DNA from 3 places in the Paraburkholderia graminis genome. Region 3 is predicted to be linked to each of the others. Evidence: riboswitches for the same ligand, from Rfam matches in the RefSeq annotation. Region 3 holds a riboswitch; each other region holds the start of a gene.

Region 1 (6,494 bases), on a different replicon from region 3:
TGCGCCGCACGCGAAACCCGCCAATGCGCGCGGCAAGCGCAGCGTGCGCACGATTTCGCCGGCGAGATCGTCGGAGGCGCTTGCAGAGCCGGACGCGGACGCCGACGCATGCAACGGCGACAGCGCCTCGATCACGCGCGCGGGCGCGAGCGAAACGCTGCCCAACGCGAGCGACGCCATCAGCACGACCAGCGCGGCGAGCGCGAGCACGAGCCAGATCGCGGCGGCGCGCTTCGCGGTCATCGCGTGCAATGCGGCGGGCAACGAACCTGGATGACGGCTCATCGGCGCGCTCTCAACATGGCGCGCGCATCACTGCTGCTGCCAGCCGAGCGTGACATACGCACCGCGCCCCGGCGAGTTATACGAGTAGGCCGTTTCATAGTCCTTGTTCAACAGATTCTGGATTTGCGCGGCCACGTACCAGGCTTTCGTGATGTTGTAGCGCGCGGACAGATTCACGATGCCGTCGCCGCCGAGCTTGCCGCTGCTGTCCTCGCGCGGGCCGCTCACGATCCACTCGCCGCCCACGCGCCATCCCGCGATGCTGCGGTTCACCGTCAAGGACGCGAAGCGCCGCGCGCGCCGCACGAGGTCCACGTCGTTGTCGAGATCGACGGGATTTTGCAGCGTGACCGATGCGCGCACATCGGTCTTGCCCACATGTCCGCTCCACGATCCCTCGAGCCCCTGCACTTTTGCATGCCCCACGTTCTCCGCCAGATAGATGCCCGGCGTGACCTGCTGATAGTCGATCAGATTCGAATAACGCGTCTGGAAAGCACTCAAACGCATCACGCCCAACGCATTCGACGCGTACTGCAGCGCCGCTTCGAGCGAATGGCTGCGCTCGGGCTGAATCGACGGATTGCCGCTTAGCGGATAGTACAGATCGTCGAAGCTCGGCGCGCGAAACGAATCCGAATAGCTTGCGCTCAGCTTCCAATGCGGTGTGATATCGAACCCATAGCCGAGATAGTAACTGTTCGCTCCGCCGAAATCGGAGTACTGGTCGCGCCGCACGTTGGCCTGGATCTGATTGCGTCCGAAGCGCGCCGTGTAGCCCGCGAAGACGGAATCGACATGCCGCGTGGGCGCGGCGAACGTATCGGAGTCGAGGCTCTGATCGAGATGCTCGTAGCCCACGCGCAGTTTTTGCTGCGCGGCCAGCGCGAAATCGTTCTGCCACGTGTATTGCCGGTTGTCGGTATCGAAGCGTCCGTTGTAGAGGCCGTTGGTCTTCGATACGCTGCGGTCGTCGCCTTCGGACACGATGAAGTGCGTGGTCCACCAGTCGGTCAGCTTGCCGTTGGCGAACGCGGACACCTGCCGCACTTTCGTGTAGAGGTTGTTCAGATCGGTCGGCGCGCCGTACGCGTTGTCGTAGCTGTTGTTGCCGTTCGACTGCAGATAGCGGACGCCCGCGTCCCATTGGTCGTTGAACTTGTGGCGCAGCGACGCCGAAATGCTCTCGTTCAGATAGCCGTTCGCGTTCGGATTCGCGTTGGGCGCCTCGCTTGGATTGAGCGCTGAAAAGCCGTCGTCTTTCGAGCGCGCGAGCGAAATGCTGAAGGTCGTGCGGCCGTCTTTATCCAATGCGCCGTTCGCGCCGACCTGCTGCGTCTGCGTGTGATAGCTGCCGTAGCCCAGGGAGAAATTGAAACGCGGCGGATGCGCGCCGCCGTCTTTCGTGAACACCTGTACCACGCCGCCGATCGCGCCCGAGCCATATAACGCGGACACGTTGCCGTTCACGACTTCGACGTGATCGATCTGATCGAGCGGAATCTGCGCGATTTGCGCGGTGCCGAGACTCACGGAATCGACGCGCACGCCGTCGATGAGAATCAGCGATTGCGTCGACGACGCGCCGCGCAAATAAAGGCTCGCCGTCGAACCGGGCCCGCCTGTACGCGAGATTTGCGCGCCGGGCGCGAGTTGCAGCAGGCCGGGCAGATCCGTTGCGGTGGTGTCGGCCAGGTCCTGCTGATCGAATAGCGACGTCTGCGGGATCGTATCGGCAAGCGCTTGCGGTCCGCGCTCGGCGGTCACCACGACGGGCGATAAAACAGTGGACGATGCAGTGGACGCAGCAGTGGACGAAGCGTCGGCGTTTGCAGGCGCGGCGGCCTGCGCATGCGCGAGATGGGGCAGCCCGGCAAAAGCGAGCAGCACCGCGCGGGCGATGGGGGACAGCATGAAGTGAGATTTCCCGTGGATGGCGTGCGCGGCCCGCTTCCCCGCAGGCCGTCGCGTAACGAGGCGCGTGCGCTTTTGACAATTCGCGCCGCGCGCCCCTCCCTCTGGCCGGTATCCGGGCTAACGACTTTCGATCCCGCCTTCCCACGCGTGACGCGCAGTGGCACACTCGCGAGTTGAACCGGAACACGCGATGGGGATCGAACTGCAAAAGCGCGAACTGCTGTTCGAAATACGATTCGTACCGCAGCACTGAACTGCGATGAGCAGCAATGAACTGCAGCGAATGCGACGAACTGCAATGCACGCGAAATGCGGTCGCTTACCGTTGCGGGGGCAGCGCAGGTTGGCGCGTTCGGGTAGAACGGCGCGGCCTGCTTCCCGTTTAACTGCGCGCACAATGAAATGCGCGCGGGCACCAGAGTGCGGCCAGTGTATGAGCGCCCTCTGAGTCAGTCAAGAACGCGGGCCGCGAGAGCGATTCATTCGGACAGGGTCGAGCTATTGTCCGACGCGATCTCCGGCACGCGCGTAGTTTCTCTTCTTCAGTCGAAAAAAGGCTGCAAAAAGCGGGGTTGTTACGTCTCGAAACGAGACAAATGTCGGAACGTGCGACATTCCGCGCTAAAATGCGATGTCTTTAGAGGACGCAGCACATGCTCACCGAACTCGAAACACTTTCACAGAATATCGGCAAGCTGATCGCGATCAGCCAGCGCCACAATGAAGCGCGCCTCGCGCTCGAAGAGCAACTCGCGCAGTCGCGCGCCGAAGCCGAAGCTACGCGCACGGAACTTGCGCTGCTGCGCGAGGAACGCGACGCACTGCAAGCGGAGCGCGACGCGCTGTCGGCCAAGATCGACGACGCGCAGGTGCGTCTGAACGCGATCCTCGAAAAATTGCCGCGTGCGCGTGCGCACAACGAGCCGGACAACCAGCTCGATCTGCTCGAGCCCGCTCCGCACGAGGTCGAAACAGAGAGCGACGCCACTCGCCACGGAGAAAATGCATGACGACCAAGCAGATCGAAGTATCGATTCTCGGCGTGCCCTATCGCCTCGCCTGCTCGCCGGAAACGGAAGGCGCGCTGCTTGAAGCAGTCGCGCGAGTCGACGCCGAAATGTCGAAGATCCGCAATAACAGCAACGTGCGCGGCACGGATCGCATTGCAGTCATGGCTGCGCTGTCGCTGGCATCCGAACTGCTTAAGCTGCAAACAAGCGTGCGTCACGGAGAAGCATTTCCCGCTGAAGAAATCCGGCGTACAATGCATCAAATGAACGAGCAACTGGGTACTGTCATCGAGCAGTACAGCGTGCAGTAAGTTGCAAGTAGCATGTTGCAAGCAGTGCGGTCGGTGCTGATACCGGCTGCGGATTCAAACGGAAAGTAAGCAGGCAAGGTTCGTGAAGCATGCACGAACTGCGCGAGGCGAACAGGTCCCCAACGTTTGAGTCAATCGTTTGAGTGTCATCGGTTTAGCTTCATCGGTTTAGCTTCCCTGCCTGGTTCGCCAAGGTCATATATTCCTTGAACCAATGCCATGTGCACGGTTGCGGAAATTTGTAGCACGGGCGTGCGCGTCACTCTGTCTGATGTACCCGAAGTGCTGCTAACTGCGACCAATTCTGAACCCCCGGTTCAGGATGCCGGCCTAGCGGCTAAGGCGGGGACCTTATTTGGAACGGCATCGGACTTGCGTCCGGTGCCGTTTTTGTTTGGGCACCGTGCTTCTTCAAACCCCTAACGTTCAATTCGATTCATGCGCTACTGGCTAATGAAGTCCGAACCGGACGAAGCAAGCATCGACCATCTCGCCAACGCCGCGCACCGCACGCTGCCGTGGACGGGCGTGCGCAACTATCAGGCTCGCAACTTCATGCGCGATGGCATGCAGATCGGCGACGGCGTGCTGTTCTATCACTCGAGCTGCCCCGAGCCGGGCATCGCGGGGCTTGCTGAAGTTGCGTCCACGGCCTATCCGGACCCCACGCAGTTCGACAGCAAGAGCCCGTATTACGACCCGAAGTCGTCGCAGGAAACGCCGCGCTGGCTGCTCGTCGACGTCGTGTTCAAGAAGAAGATTCCGTTGATTCCGCTCGCCGCTTTGCGCGAGCACGAAGAACTCAAGGACATGCGCGTGCTCGCGAGAGGCAACCGTCTGTCGATCACGCCGGTGACCGAAGCGGAGTGGCGCTTCATCACGACGCGGCTCGTTTGACGTCGCGCGGCCCACGTTGCCGCAACGCTGAGCAACGTTGAAGCAAGGTTAAATTAGGGAACCAAGCTCAGGTTACGAGCGCCTAACGGACTCGCAAACGGCTTCGGCAAGTGTCGTGCCGTTGCGTCGCGCTCGCCTCGTCGCGCGCAACCCTGTTCAAGCATGGAGTCCAATAATGACGAAACACACCGCACGTGCACTCGCTTTCGCGCTGGTCTGCGCGGCGCCCGCTGCACTCGCGCTCACGCCCGCCGTTGCGCGCGCGCAGAGCGTCGTGCCCTATCAACCGGCCGGCGTGCTGTCGCTGAATGCGCAAGCGAGCGCGGACGTACCGCAAGACGTGGTCGACATCACGCTCTTTTACGAGCAGGAAGCGAGCGATCCGTCGGCGCTCACGTCAACGCTGAATCAGCGTGCCGATTCCGCGTTGCAAAAAGCAAAGGGTGTGAGCGGCGTGACCGCGCGCACCGGTTCGTTCTCGATTTATCCGTCGACCGATCGTGACGGGCGCATCTCCGCATGGCGCGGCCGCACGGAGATCGTGCTCGAGTCGCACGACTTCACCGCGGCGTCGAAGCTCGCGGGGCAAATGGCTTCCATCATGCAGGTCGGCAACGTGCAGTTCTCGCTCTCGCCCGCGGCGCAGCGCGTGGCCGAACAGAAGCTCACCGGCGAGGCGATCAAGTCGTTCCGCGAGCAGGCGGCATCGTCCGCGCAGGCGTTCGGCTACAGCGGCTATTCGATCCGCGAGGTCAACGTCGGGCACAACGGCTCGATGCCGCGGCCGGTCATGATGATGAGCGCGCGCGCGATGGGCGCGGACGCGAAAATGGCTGCGCCGGTGCCGATAGAAGGCGGCACGTCGACGGTGACGGTGAATGTGTCGGGCTCGGTGCAGATGAAGTAAGGCACTGGCAGTTCGCCAGACGTTCGGCCAAACAAAAACGCCACGGGCATGCACTGCATCCCGTGGCGTTTTGCTGTCCATCGCGCGCAAAAGAAAACGCGCGCCACGCGTTACGGCAACGCGTGAGCCGCTTCGCTGCGGCCGCGCCGATACGACCATACCAGCATCGCGATGCCCGCGAGAATCATCGGCAGCGAAAGCCATTGGCCCATCGAGAGACCCATCGCGAGAAGACCGAGGAAGTCGTCGGGCTCGCGTGCGAATTCCACCGTGAAGCGCGCGAGGCCATAGCCGATCAGGAACACGGCGGAAATCGCGCCCATCGGCTTCGGCTTGCGCGAAAAGAAGAACATGACGAAGAAGAGCGCGATGCCTTCGAGCGCGATCTCGTACAGCTCCGACGGATGACGCGGCAGCATGTGATATTGCGCGAACACTTCGTTCAGATGCCATTGCGCGGCGAGTTGCGGATGCGCGGCGAGCCACGCGGCGTCGTCGGGCGCGGCGCCGGGAAAGAGCATCGCCCACGGCGCGGACGGGTCGGTCACGCGCCCCCACAACTCGCCGTTGATGAAGTTGCCGAGCCGCCCCGCGGCGAGCCCGGTCGGCACCATCGGCGCAACGAAGTCGGTGACCTGCAGCCACGAGCGTTTGCGCTGATACGCGAACAGCACCATCGCGAACGTCACGCCGAGAAAGCCGCCGTGAAACGACATGCCGCCTTCCCACACCTTGAAGATGTCGAGCGGATGCGCGAGGTAAAAGCTCGCCTTGTAGAACAGCACGTAGCCGAGCCGGCCGCCGAGAATCGTGCCGAGCACGCCGTAAAACAGCATGTCGTCGATGTCTTTCGGCGTCCAGCCTTGCGCGGCGACGTACGGCAAGCGCAGCCGCAGCCGGCCGACGACGATCGCCGCGATGAACGCGACAAGGTACATCAGTCCATACCAGCGCACGGCAAGCGGCCCCAGGTGAATGGCGACGGGGTCGAAGTTCGGGTGAATGAGCATCGTGTTGTTATGGGCAGTTCGGGTTCAGAAGCGGGTTGGTAGGGATGACGGACGGCTCGCGCGCCGTCTGCATTGGACGGCTTTGCGCGCAATGCGTTCGCCGCCGTGGCGCTAGACGCGTGACGTGGCTGGCTGCATATCGGCAGCGGCCGCATGC
Region 2 (6,494 bases), 290 kb from region 3:
GATAGACGAGCGGCGCCCCGAGCACGGCCGCGCCGCCGAGCATCGAGCACACGCCCGGCACGACCTCGCTCTCGTAGCGCGCGGCGAGCCGGTCGTGCAGATACATATACGAGCCGTAGAAAAACGGATCGCCTTCGCAGATCACCGCGACGTCGCGCCCCGCGTCCAGATGTCCGCCGACGATCTGCGCGGCCGTGTCGTAGAAGTCCGCGATGATCGCTTCGTACGAAAGCGGCGGCTCGAGCGCCTCCGTCGTCACGGGATAGACGAGCGGCAGGTGCTGTTGCGCGTCGTGCAAATGCGCCTCGATGATGCTGAACGCGTTGCCCTTCTTGCCCTTCGCGACGAAGTACGCGACCACCGGCGCGGCCTTCAGGAGACGCAGTGCTTTGAGCGTGATGAGTTCGGGATCGCCCGGACCCACGCCGAGTCCGAAGAGACGCCCTGCACGTTGCGGCGCGGCGGTCATTCGACCTCCGTCGCCAGCGCGTTGACCGCGGCGGCGGCCATCGCGCTGCCGCCGCGGCGGCCATGCACGACGACATACGGCACGCCGCGGCTGTCGCCCGCGAGCATGGCTTTCGATTCGGCCGCGCCGACGAAGCCGACCGGAAAGCCGAGAATCAGCGCGGGTTTCGGCGCGCCGGCATCGAGCATGTCGAGCAGATGAAACAGCGCGGTCGGCGCATTGCCGATCACGACGACGCTGCCCGCAAGACGCGGACGCCACAACTCGAGCGCGGCGGCCGAGCGCGTGTTGCCGAGTTCGCGCGCGAGGTCCGGCACCGCTTCGTGCGTGAGCGTGCAGATCACGTCGTTGTTCGCGGGCAGCCGCGCGCGCGTGATGCCTTGCGCGACCATGCCGGCGTCGCAGAGAATCGGCGCACCCTGCGCGAGCGCCAGGCGCCCCTCCGTGCCGGCATTCGGGGAGAACGCGAGATCGCCGATCACGTCGACCATCCCGCACGCGTGGATCACGCGCACCGCGAGCTTTTCGAGGTCGGCGGGGATGCGCGACAGATCGGCTTCGGCGCGGATCGTCGCGAAGGATTGGCGATAGATCTCCTGACCGTCGCGAATGTAATCAAGCATCGGTATCACTCATTTGAGTCGGGCATTCTGGTCGTGCGTCCTGGGCGTGCGTCTGTCCGGCTTGGGCGAGTTGCGCGAGGGTGTCGGCGGCTTGTGCGATCGTCAGTCGGCGCGCGACGCATTCGCCGAAACCCGGCTGTGCGTCGCGTCGGTAAAGATCGTAGAGGCCGGGCGCCGCGGCAAGCAGCGTGAACGGCGCGCAATGCGCGGCGGCGCAGGAGCGCGGGCAGCCGCTCAGGTGCACGTCGACGCCGGCGGGCAGGCGCTTCGCGAGCGCGAGCGCGTCGGCTTTGGTATCCGCGAGACTTTTTGCACAGCCGGTGGAACCGGCGCACGCGATGAGGCGTGAAGCGGGGTCGTCCAGGTCGCACGCGAAGCCGAGCGTTTTTAGCGCGGTAAGCACGGCGGGCACGGCATGTGTGGCGATGTCGGGCAGCAGAACGCTTTGCCACGGCGTGATGCGCAGCGCGCCGTTCGCGTGTTGCCGCGCCAGCGAAGCGAGGCCATGCAGCGCGGTTGCGTCGATGCGGCCGAGCAGCGGTTGACCGCCGACGTGCCACGTTCCCGCGATACGCTGCGCGTGAGCGCCGACGCGCAGCGTGGCATCGGCGGGCGTGCTGCGCTGCCACTCGGCGAGCGCTGCGTCGCGTGCCAACGGGAAATCGACGTAGGTTTGCGCGTGTCGCAGGATCGCGTCGGCGGAATGTTCGGCGAGCAGGTGACGCATGCGGGTCGTGTCGGAGTCGGCGGCGAGATCGAGGAACGTATGCAGCAGCGCCCGCACCAGCGCCGGAACTTGCGACGGCAACACGGCGGCGAGTGCGCCTGCATCAATCGTCGCCGAATTCGTCGCAGCAACCGGTGGACAACCGGCGAGGCCGAACATGAAGCGGATCTCGCCGGAACCATCCTGCGATGCCGCGAGCCACACGTCATGCGGATGATCGAGCCGCGCAAGACGCTCGCCGCCGTCGACGAGCAGTGCGAATTTCGGCGACAGCGCCGCAAAACGTGCGTCGCTTTGCAAGAGCGCGAGCAACGTCGTGCAGAGCGGCCTCGTATCGAAGAGCGCGGAGGGGTCGCGCCCTGCGGTAGGGCTGATCATCACGTTGCGGATGTCGTCGGCGGCTGAAGCGGTGAGAGCGGCGGAAGACCTGGTGTCGGCTTTTTCTTCAGAAGAAATAGAAGCCTCCGCCAAAGGCCCAAGCCCCGCATCCACCAGCGCCGCAATCAACGCCGCTTCCTCGCCGCCACGAACGCCGCGCAGTTGCAGATTCGCGCGGTTCGTCAACTCGATCACGCCCGCCGCGTGCTGCGCGCCCGCATCCGCGATCGCGTGGGCCTGAGCCGCGCTCAACTCGCCGCCCGGCAGCTTGATCCGGCAGATGCCGCCGTCGCGCGCGGCGACGATCCGCAGGAGCCCCGGACACGCCGAGGGCCGCAGCGCGAAAGCCGCGTCAGGCAACACAGTGGAGGAGGGAGAAGCTCGATTCAAGACGGACACCGCGGTTAGCGTCGCGCGACGGCCCGAGCAAGCGATAAAGCGGCTTGGCTGCGGCATCGGTACACCCCGCCCGATGTTGGCTGGCACGAACAGTCTCGCCGGCAGGTCTCCTGGCTCGCAGGTCGTCGTCCGCCGCGGCCTTCCCGGTCGAACCAGTGGCGCTTAGCGCAGGCGGACTCGCTGCATACAGTTGCGGGGGCAGCCGCAGCGGCGATGGTTTCCCCGCTGTGTTCCCTCTTAGGCCCCGAAGGGCACCGGCGGCTGTATTATGCCTTTTTTCGGATAGCACAACGAGGCTGGACGCTTTGACCGGCGTGGCGCAGCGCATTGTTTTGAGAGACATCATGAGGAAGGATGCATGCCGGCGTGGCTGACGGTAGTGGGCATCGGCGACGACGGCTTCGCCGGTTTGGGACGGCCCGCGCGGCGTGCGTTGCTGGAGGCGTCAGCGATTTACGGCGGCGAGCGTCATCTGTCGATGCTGCCGGCGCGGCTCGCCGCGCGCCGCGCCGCGTGGCCGCGTCCGTTCGATCTCGCGCCGTTGCTCGCCGAGCGCGGCCGCTCCGTCTGCGTGCTGGCGAGCGGCGATCCGATGCTGTTCGGCGTCGGCGCGACGCTGGCCAGGCAGTTGCCGGCCGACGAGTTGCGCGTGCTGCCCGCACCTTCGTCGTTGTCGCTGGCCGCCGCCCGGCTTGGCTGGCCGTTGCAGGAGGTGGCCGTCGTGTCGCTGGTCGGCCGGCCGCTGCCGACGCTGAATGCGCATTTGCACGACGGCGCGCGCGTGTTCGTGTTGAGCGCGGACGGCGGCACGCCCGCGGCGCTCGCCGCGCTGCTGAACGCGCGCGGCTTTGGCGCGACGCGCATGACCGTGCTCGAACATCTCGGCGGCGACGCGGAGCGGCGCATCGACGGCCGCGCGGATCAGTGGTCCGCGCGCGACGTTGCCGCGCTGAACCTGATCGCGCTCGAATGCCGCGCGACGGATGGCGCGCCGCGTCTGCCGCTCACTTGCGGCTTGCCCGACGACGCGTTTCGCCACGACGGCCAGTTGACCAAACGCGATGTGCGCGCGATCACGCTCGCGCGCCTCGCGCCGACGCCCGGCGAATTGCTGTGGGACGTGGGCGCGGGCAGCGGCTCGATCGGCATCGAATGGATGCGCGCGCATCCGGCTTGCCGCGCGATTGCCATTGAAGCGCACGCGGAGCGGCAGCGCTTTATCGAACACAATCGCGATGCGTTGGGCGTGCCGGGGTTGCAACTCGTCGCGGGCCGCGCGCCTGAAGCACTCGACGGGCTGCCGACGCCGGATGCGGTGTTCATCGGCGGGGGCGTGACGGTGCCGGGTGTACTCGACGCGTGCTGGGCGAGTCTGCGCGACGGCGGCCGGCTGGTCGCCAACGCGGTGACGTTGCAAGGCGAGGCGGCGCTTGCCGTATGGCGCGAACAGCATGGCGGCACGCTGACGCGCATCGCGCTTGCCGATGCACAACCGCTCGGCGGATTCGATACGTGGCGGCAGGCGTTGCCGATCACCTTGCTCGATGTGGTGAAGCCCTGCGGCGACGAGCGCGCCGCAAGCCGCCCACAGCCCGAACGCTCCGCCTGACCGCGATGCGCGACGAGACCCCCGAACAACCCGCGCCGCTGCGCAGCGGCTACACGACCGGCAGTTGCGCCACCGCGACGTCGCTGGCGGCGGCGCGTCTGCTGCTCGCGGGCGTGGTCAGCGACATCGCCGAAATCGTGTTGCCGAAGGGCGAGCATGTGCCGATGCCGCTCGTGTTCTGCCGCCTGACCGACGACGGCGCCGAGGCCGGCACGATCAAGGACGCCGGCGACGATCCCGACGTCACGCACGGCGCCGTGGTGTTCGCGCGCGTGCGCCTCGTCGCGGAAGCGGGCGTGGTGTTTCGCGCCGGACCGGGCGTGGGCACCGTCACGCGCGCCGGACTGACGCTCGCGGTCGGCGAGCCCGCGATCAACCCCGTGCCGCGTCAGATGATGACCGCGCACCTCGCCGAACTCGCCGCCGAGCACGGCTATCGCGGCGGCTTCGAAGTGACGATCGGCGTCGAGGGCGGCGAAGCGCTCGCGCTCAAGACGATGAACCCGCGGCTCGGCATTCTCGGCGGGCTGTCGATTCTGGGCACGACCGGCATCGTGCGCCCGTTCTCGTGCTCGGCGTATATCGCGTCGATTCATCAAGGCATCGACGTCGCGCGCGCGAACGGCTATACGCATGTCGCCGCCTGCACCGGCAACGCGAGCGAAGACGCGATGCGCGCGCATTACGGCTTGCCCGACATCGCGTTGATCGAAATGGGCGATTTCGTCGGCGCGGTGCTCAAGCATATGAAGCGCGCGCCGGTCGAGCGGCTGAGCATTTGCGGCGGCTTCGGCAAGCTGAGCAAGCTCGCGGCGGGCCACCTCGATCTGCATAGCCGCAACTCGAGCATCGACCTTGAACGGCTCGCCGTATGGGCCGCCGAACACGGCGCCGACGACGCGTTGCAGGCCGCGATTCGCGCGGCCAACACGAGTCAGCAGGCCGTCGCGCTCGCGCATGCGCAACAGGTGCCGCTCGCCGACATCGTCTGTGAACATGCGCTTCGCGTGGCGCGCGAGATCGTGCCGCCGCAGGTGAGCGTCGAGACATTCGCGATCGACCGCCAGGGCAAACTGATCGGAGCGGCGCGATGACGCGGGTTCTGCTGCTCGGCGGCACGGGCGACGCGTTGCGCATCGCGCGGCAGCTTGCCGCGCACGACGTCTACAGTCTCGCCGGACTCGGCAAGGTGCCCGACGATCTGTGCTGCGCAGTGCGCGTGGGCGGCTTCGGCGGCAGTGAAGGGATGCAGCGCTATATCGAACAGGAAGCGATCGGCCTCGTGATCGACGCGACGCATCCGTACGCGGCGCAAATTAGCGCGAACGCGGCGCAGGCGGCCAGGTCCGCGCGCGTGCCGTGCTGGGCGCTGCGCCGGCCCGCATGGGAGCCGCAAGCCGGCGACGACTGGCGCATGGTCGATGACTGGGACGAACTCACGGCGGCGCTGGCGCCATTCGCGCGGCCGCTCTTCACGCTTGGACGCGAACCGCTCGCGCATCTTGACGAGATTCCCGCGCATCAGTTCTGGTTCGTGCGCTGCCTGGACTCGCACGCGGACACCGCACGCGCTCGCATACTCGCGGCGCGCGGACCGTTCACACTGGAAGGCGAACGCGCGCTGTTCGCGCTGCAACGCTTCGACGTGCTCGTCAGCAAGAATAGCGGCGGCAGCGCGACCGAAGCGAAGCTCGAAGTCGCACGCGAGCGCCGCTTGCCGGTTGTGATGCTGCGCCGGCCGTCATTGCCCGCGGTGGATCGCGAGTTTGACAGCGCGGCCAGTTTGCTCGAAGCGCTGCCTCGGTCGCACTGAATGGTCTGCATCAATCATGGAGCTTTGAATGACGGTGTTTTTTATCGGCGCGGGTCCTGGGGACTCCGAACTAATCACGGTGAAAGGGCAGCGCCTCGTGCGCCGTTGTCCGGTGATTCTGTATGCGGGTTCGCTGGTGCCGGCTGCGGTGCTGGAAGGACATTCGGCGGTCGAGGTCGTCAACACCGCCGAACTCGATCTCGATCAGATCGTGGACTTGCTGAAACGCGCACACGATAAAGGCCAGGATGTGGCGCGCGTGCATTCGGGCGACCCGTCGTTGTATGGCGCGATCGGCGAACAGATCCGCAGACTGCGCGAACTCGCGATTCCCTATGAGATCGTGCCGGGCGTGACGGCGACCGCTGCCAGCGCGGCCGCGCTCGGTTGCGAGCTGACGTTGCCCGGCGTTTCGCAGACGCTCATTCTCACGCGCTACGCGACGAAAACCGCGATGCCCGAAGGCGAGCAACTTG
Region 3 (6,494 bases):
TTTGCAAAGCGGGCCGCAGATCGCGCACGACGGGATCGTTCGTCACGCCTTCGGTCAGCTTCTTCAGCAGCGCGTCGCCGTTTTCTGGCACGTCGGCCACGCGATAACCTTCGTCGCGCAGCATCGACAGAATGCCGACCACCGACGCCGGCGTGTCGAGCCCGACGCCATTGCCGATGCGTCCCTCGCTCATCGGATAGTTGGCGAGAATCAGCGCGAGCTTCTTTTCGGCGTTATCGAGCGAACGCAGCCGGCACCAGCGGCGGCTCAGTTCAGCGAGAAAACGCACGCGCTCGAGATCCGGCTGATAGCGGACCACGTCGACTTCCGTATGCGGACAACGATAGGCGAGTCCCTTGAAACTGATCGCGCGCGTGATGATGCGGCCGTCCACTTCCGGCAGCGCGATATGCATCGCGATGTCGCGCGAATTGAGGCCCTGGTTGTCCTTCACCCAGTCGTCGCGATTGCCGCCGCTCAGGATTACTTGCAGCACCGGCGCATCGCCTGCGAGCGCGAGCGGCTCCGGATCGTCGATCGCAGACGCGGCGAACGCAGTGGTGTTGAGCACGAGTGCGGCGTCATGTTGCGCGCACAACGACTGCACGACTTCGCGGCTCATCGCATCTTTCAGCGACGTGATCGCAATCGGCAGCGGGTTCATGCCTTCTGATTCGAGCGCGTCGATCAGCGCGTCGAACACCGCGGTATTGGCCGCCTGAAGATGCGCCTTGTAGAACAGAATCGCGGCAACAGGCGCGGCATGCTGCCAGCGCGCCTGCCAGTCGGCGATAGTCGGCGTATCGCATGCGGGATGGTAGAGCGACGCGGCTGGCAACGCGCGCGGCGGCGCCGGTTCGCGGCCCCACCCAAGCGCGCGATGCGCGATGCAGCGCAGGAACGCCTCGGCGTTCTGCGGCCCGCCTTCGCGCAGATAGCGCCACAGTTGATGGCATAACGCTGCATCGGCGGTACTGCGTGCGAGCAGGTTCGGATCTTCCTGGAGATCGCCGGAAAACATCGCGAGCGTCTGCTGTTTGCGCTCCGCAAGCGCGACCACCTGCTCGATGCCGTACGGCCAATACGCCTCGCCGCCAAGATGATCGACCACGACCACGCGCGCATGTTGCAACACGTCTTCGACGTAAAAGTCCACGGAGGCAGGCTGCCGCAGATACGTGACATTCGCGAGGCGCACGCTCGGAAAGCCGTCGCCGAGACGGGGAAACACGCTCGCGAGCAACGACAGCGTCGTATCCGCGGAACTCAGAATGACGATGTCCGCGGGCCGCTGATCGATGCGGATCACGCCTTGCGTATCGTCGACGAAACCGCCCGGCGTGGTGCGCAGCAGATGCATGTGTCTATACCGGCTTACGTCTGTTGCGCGGCGACAGCGGCTGCGACGCCGAGCGCGGCGTCGAACGCGCGTTGCAGCGCAGCCTGGTCGAGGTCTTCACCGATCAGCACGAAGCGGCTTTCGGCGCCTTCGCCTAGTTCTTCCAGTTCACCTGGCTGCCAGCGTCGATCGAAATAACTATCGAAGCGCCGGCCCACGCCTTGAACGACGAGCCGCATCGGCGCGCCCGGCAACGCCGCGAAACCCTTCACGCGATAAATCGTGTTGTTCCCCACGAGTCCTTGCAGCGCGGCGATCACCGCTTCACGCGACTGCGCCTTTGCATTCACGACCACCGAATCGAACTCATCGTGATGATGATCGGCGTCGTCGGCCGAACCGTGATGGTCGTGGCGCAAGTGAATGGTTTCCTCCGACGCCGCTTCGAGCCCGAACAACGCGTGCAGATCGAGCTCGCCCCTATGGGCGCGCACGATCTTCACCTGCGGCGGAATTTCGGCGCGAATCACGGCTTCGACCGCGTTCTGGCCTGCTTCGTCGAGCAGATCGGTCTTGTTCAGAATCACCAGATCCGCAGCCGACAATTGATCCTCGAACAATTCGTGCAGCGGCGACTCGTGGTCGAGATTCGGATCGGCCTTGCGTTGCGCGTCGACGGCAAGCGGATTTTCAGCGAATTGGCCGCTTGCCGCAGCGGGTCCATCGACGACGGTAATCACCGCATCCACCGTGAAACTGTTCTTGATCTGCGGCCAGTTGAACGCCTGCACGAGCGGCTTCGGCAACGCGAGCCCCGACGTTTCGATCAGCACATGGTCGATCTGCTCGCGGCGCTCGACGAGCTTTTCCATCACCGGAAAGAACTCTTCCTGGACCGTGCAGCACAGGCAACCGTTCGCCAGTTCATACAATTGGCCTTCGGTCTCGACGCCGTTTTCATCGCAACCAATGCCGCAACCTTTGAGGATTTCGCCGTCTATGCCGAGCTCGCCGAACTCGTTGACGATCACCGCAATGCGCTTGCCGCCCGCATTCCGAAGAATGTGCCGCAGCAACGTCGTCTTGCCGCTGCCGAGAAAGCCCGTGACGATGGTGACGGGAATCTTGCGCATCTGAACTTGCATGGTGAGTCCATCCGTGAGAGTTGCATCTGCTGGCCGGCCGAATCACGCGCTTTGCGCATGACGTCGCATCGCAAAACGCGGGAACGCACGACGGCCTTGCCGCTACACCAGGGAAACGCAGAATACGGGTATGAGGTCATGAGCGCAGCGCCGCTTCCCCGCGGCGTTCGCCCTTCGTGTTCCGGCCGGTATCCGGGCTGGCGAAAGCGCCGCTTCCCCTTCCCGGACGAGTGATTTCTCGCCCAGTGGTGATATGCCGACGCGGCCTTGCGCGTGGACATCGAAGCCGGCTCCGCGGCGCCATGCAAACCGCCATGACGTCGCTTTTCGCTTACCGTTGCGGGGGCAGCACAGGTTGACCCGATCCATGCGAGGCGGGCGCCCTGTTTCCCGTTTAACTGCATGCGCACGAGCGCGCACACGAGCACCAGAAGTGCGTGCGAGTGTAGGCCGCGCGCCTTGCGCCGTCAAGAAAACGCAAGCCCGGCGCGCTTATCGGACGGGCTTGCCGTGTGCTATCGTATGCGCGCGTCTGGTGCCCGCACATGCGCTCGCGTGTGCAGTTAAACGGGAAACAGGCAGCGCGCTTGCGCTCAACCTGTGCTGTCCCCGCAACGGTAAGCGACCGGCGGCGCGATTATTTTTTGCGCCGCACATGCGTTTTCAGTGCCACTGTCCAGCACATTCGAATGAATGTGGGCGGGAAGGCAAAGCGCGTGAGGCCGCCAGCCCGGATACCGGCCAGACGCGGAGGCGGCCGTGCGTTCTCGACGTCACGCCGCCGGCCGCCGGAATCCGCGAGGGACGGATGTGAAGGCGCTCAAGCACGACTTAGGGAAGCGGTCTGCAATCCGCGTTTACTGTCGTGCGCGAATGCACAGTTTCAAATGACTTCAATCTCCATCACATTGCGTGTACACCGACGCTGCATGATTGCATGCGCGTCGGCGCGGCGCATGCCGCGATGAAACGCGCATGGCTGATCGGCGCAGGCCCCGGCGACGTCGAACTGATGACGCTGAAGGCAACCCGCGCGCTCGCGCAAGCCGACGTGATACTCGTCGACGATCTGGTGAACCCCGACGTGCTGCAATTTGCGCGCGCCGATGCGTGCATCGTGTATGTCGGCAAGCGCGGCGGTCATCCGTCGACGCCGCAACACGGCATCGTCGAACAAATGCTCGCGCATCTGAACGAAGGGCGCAGCGTCGCGCGACTCAAAGGCGGCGATCCCTTCGTGTTCGGCAGAGGCGGCGAAGAGCAACAGGCGCTGCATGCGGCGGGCGTCGACGTCGAAATCGTCAGCGGCATCACGGCCGGCATTGCGGCGCCGGCGGCCATCGGCATTCCGGTCACGCACCGCGATCATGCGCAAGGCGTGGTGTTCGTGACCGGCCACGGCGCGGGCACGAGCGAGCCGGATTGGGCCGCGCTCGCCGCCACGCGCATGACGCTCGTGATCTATATGGGCATGCGGCGGCTGAACGACATCGTCGGCGCGTTGCTGGCAGCGGGCATGTCGGCACAGACTCCGTGTGCCGCGATCGAATCCGCAACGCGCCCCGAGCAGCGGCATGCGCTCGCGACACTCGGTGATTTCGCCGATGCCGTCGCGCGCGCGGGACTCGGCTCGCCCGCGATCGTGGTGATCGGCGGCGTGGCGTCGCTGGCGAAGGATGTCCGATGAAAACGCTTAGCGTGGGCATCGGTTGCCGCTTGCAGACGTCGGCGGAAGAAATCGAAAACGCTGTGCGCGCAGCGCTCGGCTCGCATTCATTCGAAGACATCGCGGCCGTCGCCTCGATCGAAACCAAAGCGCAAGAACCCGGCTTGCTCGCGTTCTGCTCGCGCCACGGGTTACCGCTGAAGCTGTTCACTCGCGAGCAGATTGCCGCGCTGCATGTCGCCGAGCCGTCGGCGGCGGCGCGCGAGCATCTCGGCGTCGACGGCGTCTGCGAACCTTGTGCGTTGCTCGGCGCGTCGATCCACGCTGCTGCTCACACGCCCTATCTCGTCGCTCGCAAAACCGTTCACGCGGGCGTCACTGTGGCGATTGCATCGACCGAACACGCGCTGCCGCGCAGCGCCACCTTCACTGACCAGGACCTTCCATGAAGACCGATCCCGAATCGCATCAACGCATGACCGAACGCCGGCGCGAAGGCCACGAAAAGAAACAGGCCAACGCGACCGTCGAAAAGGGTCTGCTGATCGTCAACACCGGCACCGGCAAAGGCAAGACGACCGCTGCATTCGGCATGGCCGTGCGCGTGCTCGGCCACGGCATGCGTCTTGGCGTCGTGCAGTTCATCAAGGGCGCGCTGCATACGTCGGAGCGCGACTTTCTCGGCGCGATTGCCAACTGCGATTTCGTCACGATGGGCGACGGCTACACCTGGAACACGCAGAACCGCGACGCCGACATCGCGACCGCGCGCAAGGGCTGGGACGAAGCGCGCCGGATGATCGAAAGCGGCGACTATCAGATGGTGATCCTCGACGAGCTGAACACCGTGCTCAAGTACGAGTACCTGCCGCTCGACGAAGTGCTGTCCGTCATCGCCGCGCGTCCAGAGATGCTTCATGTGGTCGTGACGGGCCGTCATGCGCCCGACGCGCTGCTCGAAGCCGCCGACCTCGTCACAGAAATGCGCATCGTCAAGCATCCATATCGCGAGCAAGGCGTGAAAGCGCAGCGCGGCGTGGAGTTCTGAACGTGTCCGCCTGCCCCGCGCTCTTCATCAGCGCGCCCGCGTCGGGCCAGGGCAAGACCACGATCACCGCGGGTCTTGCGCGCTACCATCGGCGGCTCGGGCGGCGCGTGCGTGTCTTCAAGACCGGGCCCGACTTTCTCGATCCGATGATTCTGGCGCACGCGAGCGGCGCGCCGGTGTTGTCGCTCGATCTGTGGATGGTCGGTCAGGACGCGTGCCGCAATCTGCTTGCCGAGGCTGCGGCCGAAGCCGATCTGATCCTGATCGAAGGCGTGATGGGTCTCTTCGACGGCACACCGAGCAGCGCGGATCTCGCGAGCGCTTTCGGGGTGCCCGTGCTCGCCGTCATTTCTGCGAAGGCGATGGCGCAGACCTTCGGCGCGGTCGCGTTCGGGCTCGCGAATTTCAGGCCGCACGTGCCGTTTCATGGCGTGCTCGCGAACCGCGTCGGCTCCGCGCGTCACGCGCAGATGCTGCAAGAAGCGTTGCCGCCGACGCTGCGCTGGTGCGGCCACCTCGCAGCAAGCGATGAAATCGAATTGCCCGACCGTCACCTTGGCTTGCACCAGGCCGCCGAAATCGACGACCTCGACGCGCGCCTCGAACGCGCCGCCGATGCGCTCGCCGATACGGCGTTAGCCGACCTGCCGCCCGCCGTCGAATTCGGCGCGCCCACGCCGCGCGCGCTGCCGCCGCTTCTGCAAGGCAAGCAGATCGCGATTGCGCGCGACGCGGCGTTCTCGTTCATCTATCCGGCCAACGTCACGCTGCTGCAAGCACTCGGCGCGCGCGTGCAATACTTCTCGCCGCTCGCCGACGAGCCGTTGTCCGCGGGCACGGACGCTGTGTATCTGCCCGGCGGCTACCCCGAACTGCACGCGGCGGCGCTCGGCGGCAACACGCGCAGCGCCGCAGCGGTCCGCGCGCATGTGGCAAACGGCAAACCGCTCGTCGCCGAATGCGGCGGCATGTTGTATCTGCTCGATCAACTCACCGACACGCAAGGCGTCAGCACGCCGATGCTCGGCCTGCTGCCCGGCCACGCGACGATGCAAACGCGCTTCACCGCACTCGGCATGCAGCAGATCGACAGCGTGCATGGCGTGATGACCGGCCACACCTTTCACTACTCGAAGGTGAGCACGGCGTTAGTGCCGCTGCGCTCAGCCACGCGGCCTCAAGGCGATGCGCCCGGCGAGGCGCTATATCGCGCCGGCTCCATCGTCGCAACTTATATGCACGCTTACTGGCCCTCCAACCCGGCTTTCGCGGCCGCTCTCTTCAATGGCCAAGCCT

What was found. Region 3 has a riboswitch for cobalamin ahead of cobW (cobalamin biosynthesis protein CobW). Riboswitches for the same ligand answer to the same signal wherever they lie in the genome.
Region 1: another riboswitch for cobalamin. It lies ahead of CUJ91_RS03935 (TonB-dependent receptor domain-containing protein); the one in region 3 lies ahead of cobW (cobalamin biosynthesis protein CobW).
Region 2: another riboswitch for cobalamin. It lies ahead of cobG (precorrin-3B synthase); the one in region 3 lies ahead of cobW (cobalamin biosynthesis protein CobW).

What each region holds. Positions count from the first base shown of each region.
Region 1 covers NZ_CP024934.1:887,420-893,913, reverse strand. The annotation lists gene CUJ91_RS03940 (FecCD family ABC transporter permease) at 1-285, opposite strand, end outside; gene CUJ91_RS03935 (TonB-dependent receptor domain-containing protein) at 313-2,199, opposite strand; cobalamin riboswitch at 2,289-2,637, opposite strand; gene CUJ91_RS03930 (hypothetical protein) at 2,856-3,212, shown strand; gene CUJ91_RS03925 (cell division protein ZapA) at 3,209-3,523, shown strand; RNA gene ssrS (6S RNA) at 3,695-3,876, shown strand; gene CUJ91_RS03915 (EVE domain-containing protein) at 3,962-4,420, shown strand; gene CUJ91_RS03910 (SIMPL domain-containing protein) at 4,596-5,327, shown strand; gene lgt (prolipoprotein diacylglyceryl transferase) at 5,438-6,337, opposite strand; gene CUJ91_RS03900 (LysR family transcriptional regulator) at 6,449-6,494, opposite strand, start outside.
Region 2 covers NZ_CP024935.1:1,078,664-1,085,157, forward strand. The annotation lists gene CUJ91_RS23030 (precorrin-2 C(20)-methyltransferase) at 1-469, opposite strand, end outside; gene CUJ91_RS23035 (precorrin-8X methylmutase) at 466-1,092, opposite strand; gene cobG (precorrin-3B synthase) at 1,085-2,596, opposite strand; cobalamin riboswitch at 2,680-2,870, opposite strand; gene cbiE (precorrin-6y C5,15-methyltransferase (decarboxylating) subunit CbiE) at 2,955-4,205, shown strand; gene CUJ91_RS23050 (cobalt-precorrin-5B (C(1))-methyltransferase) at 4,211-5,299, shown strand; gene CUJ91_RS23055 (cobalt-precorrin-6A reductase) at 5,296-6,018, shown strand; gene cobM (precorrin-4 C(11)-methyltransferase) at 6,047-6,494, shown strand, end outside.
Region 3 covers NZ_CP024935.1:1,369,407-1,375,900, forward strand. The annotation lists gene cobN (cobaltochelatase subunit CobN) at 1-1,360, opposite strand, end outside; gene cobW (cobalamin biosynthesis protein CobW) at 1,375-2,484, opposite strand; cobalamin riboswitch at 2,651-2,931, opposite strand; cobalamin riboswitch at 3,001-3,244, shown strand; gene cobA (uroporphyrinogen-III C-methyltransferase) at 3,449-4,171, shown strand; gene CUJ91_RS24300 (cobalamin biosynthesis protein) at 4,168-4,599, shown strand; gene cobO (cob(I)yrinic acid a,c-diamide adenosyltransferase) at 4,596-5,198, shown strand; gene CUJ91_RS24310 (cobyrinic acid a,c-diamide synthase CobB) at 5,201-6,494, shown strand, end outside; gene bluB (5,6-dimethylbenzimidazole synthase) at 6,483-6,494, shown strand, end outside.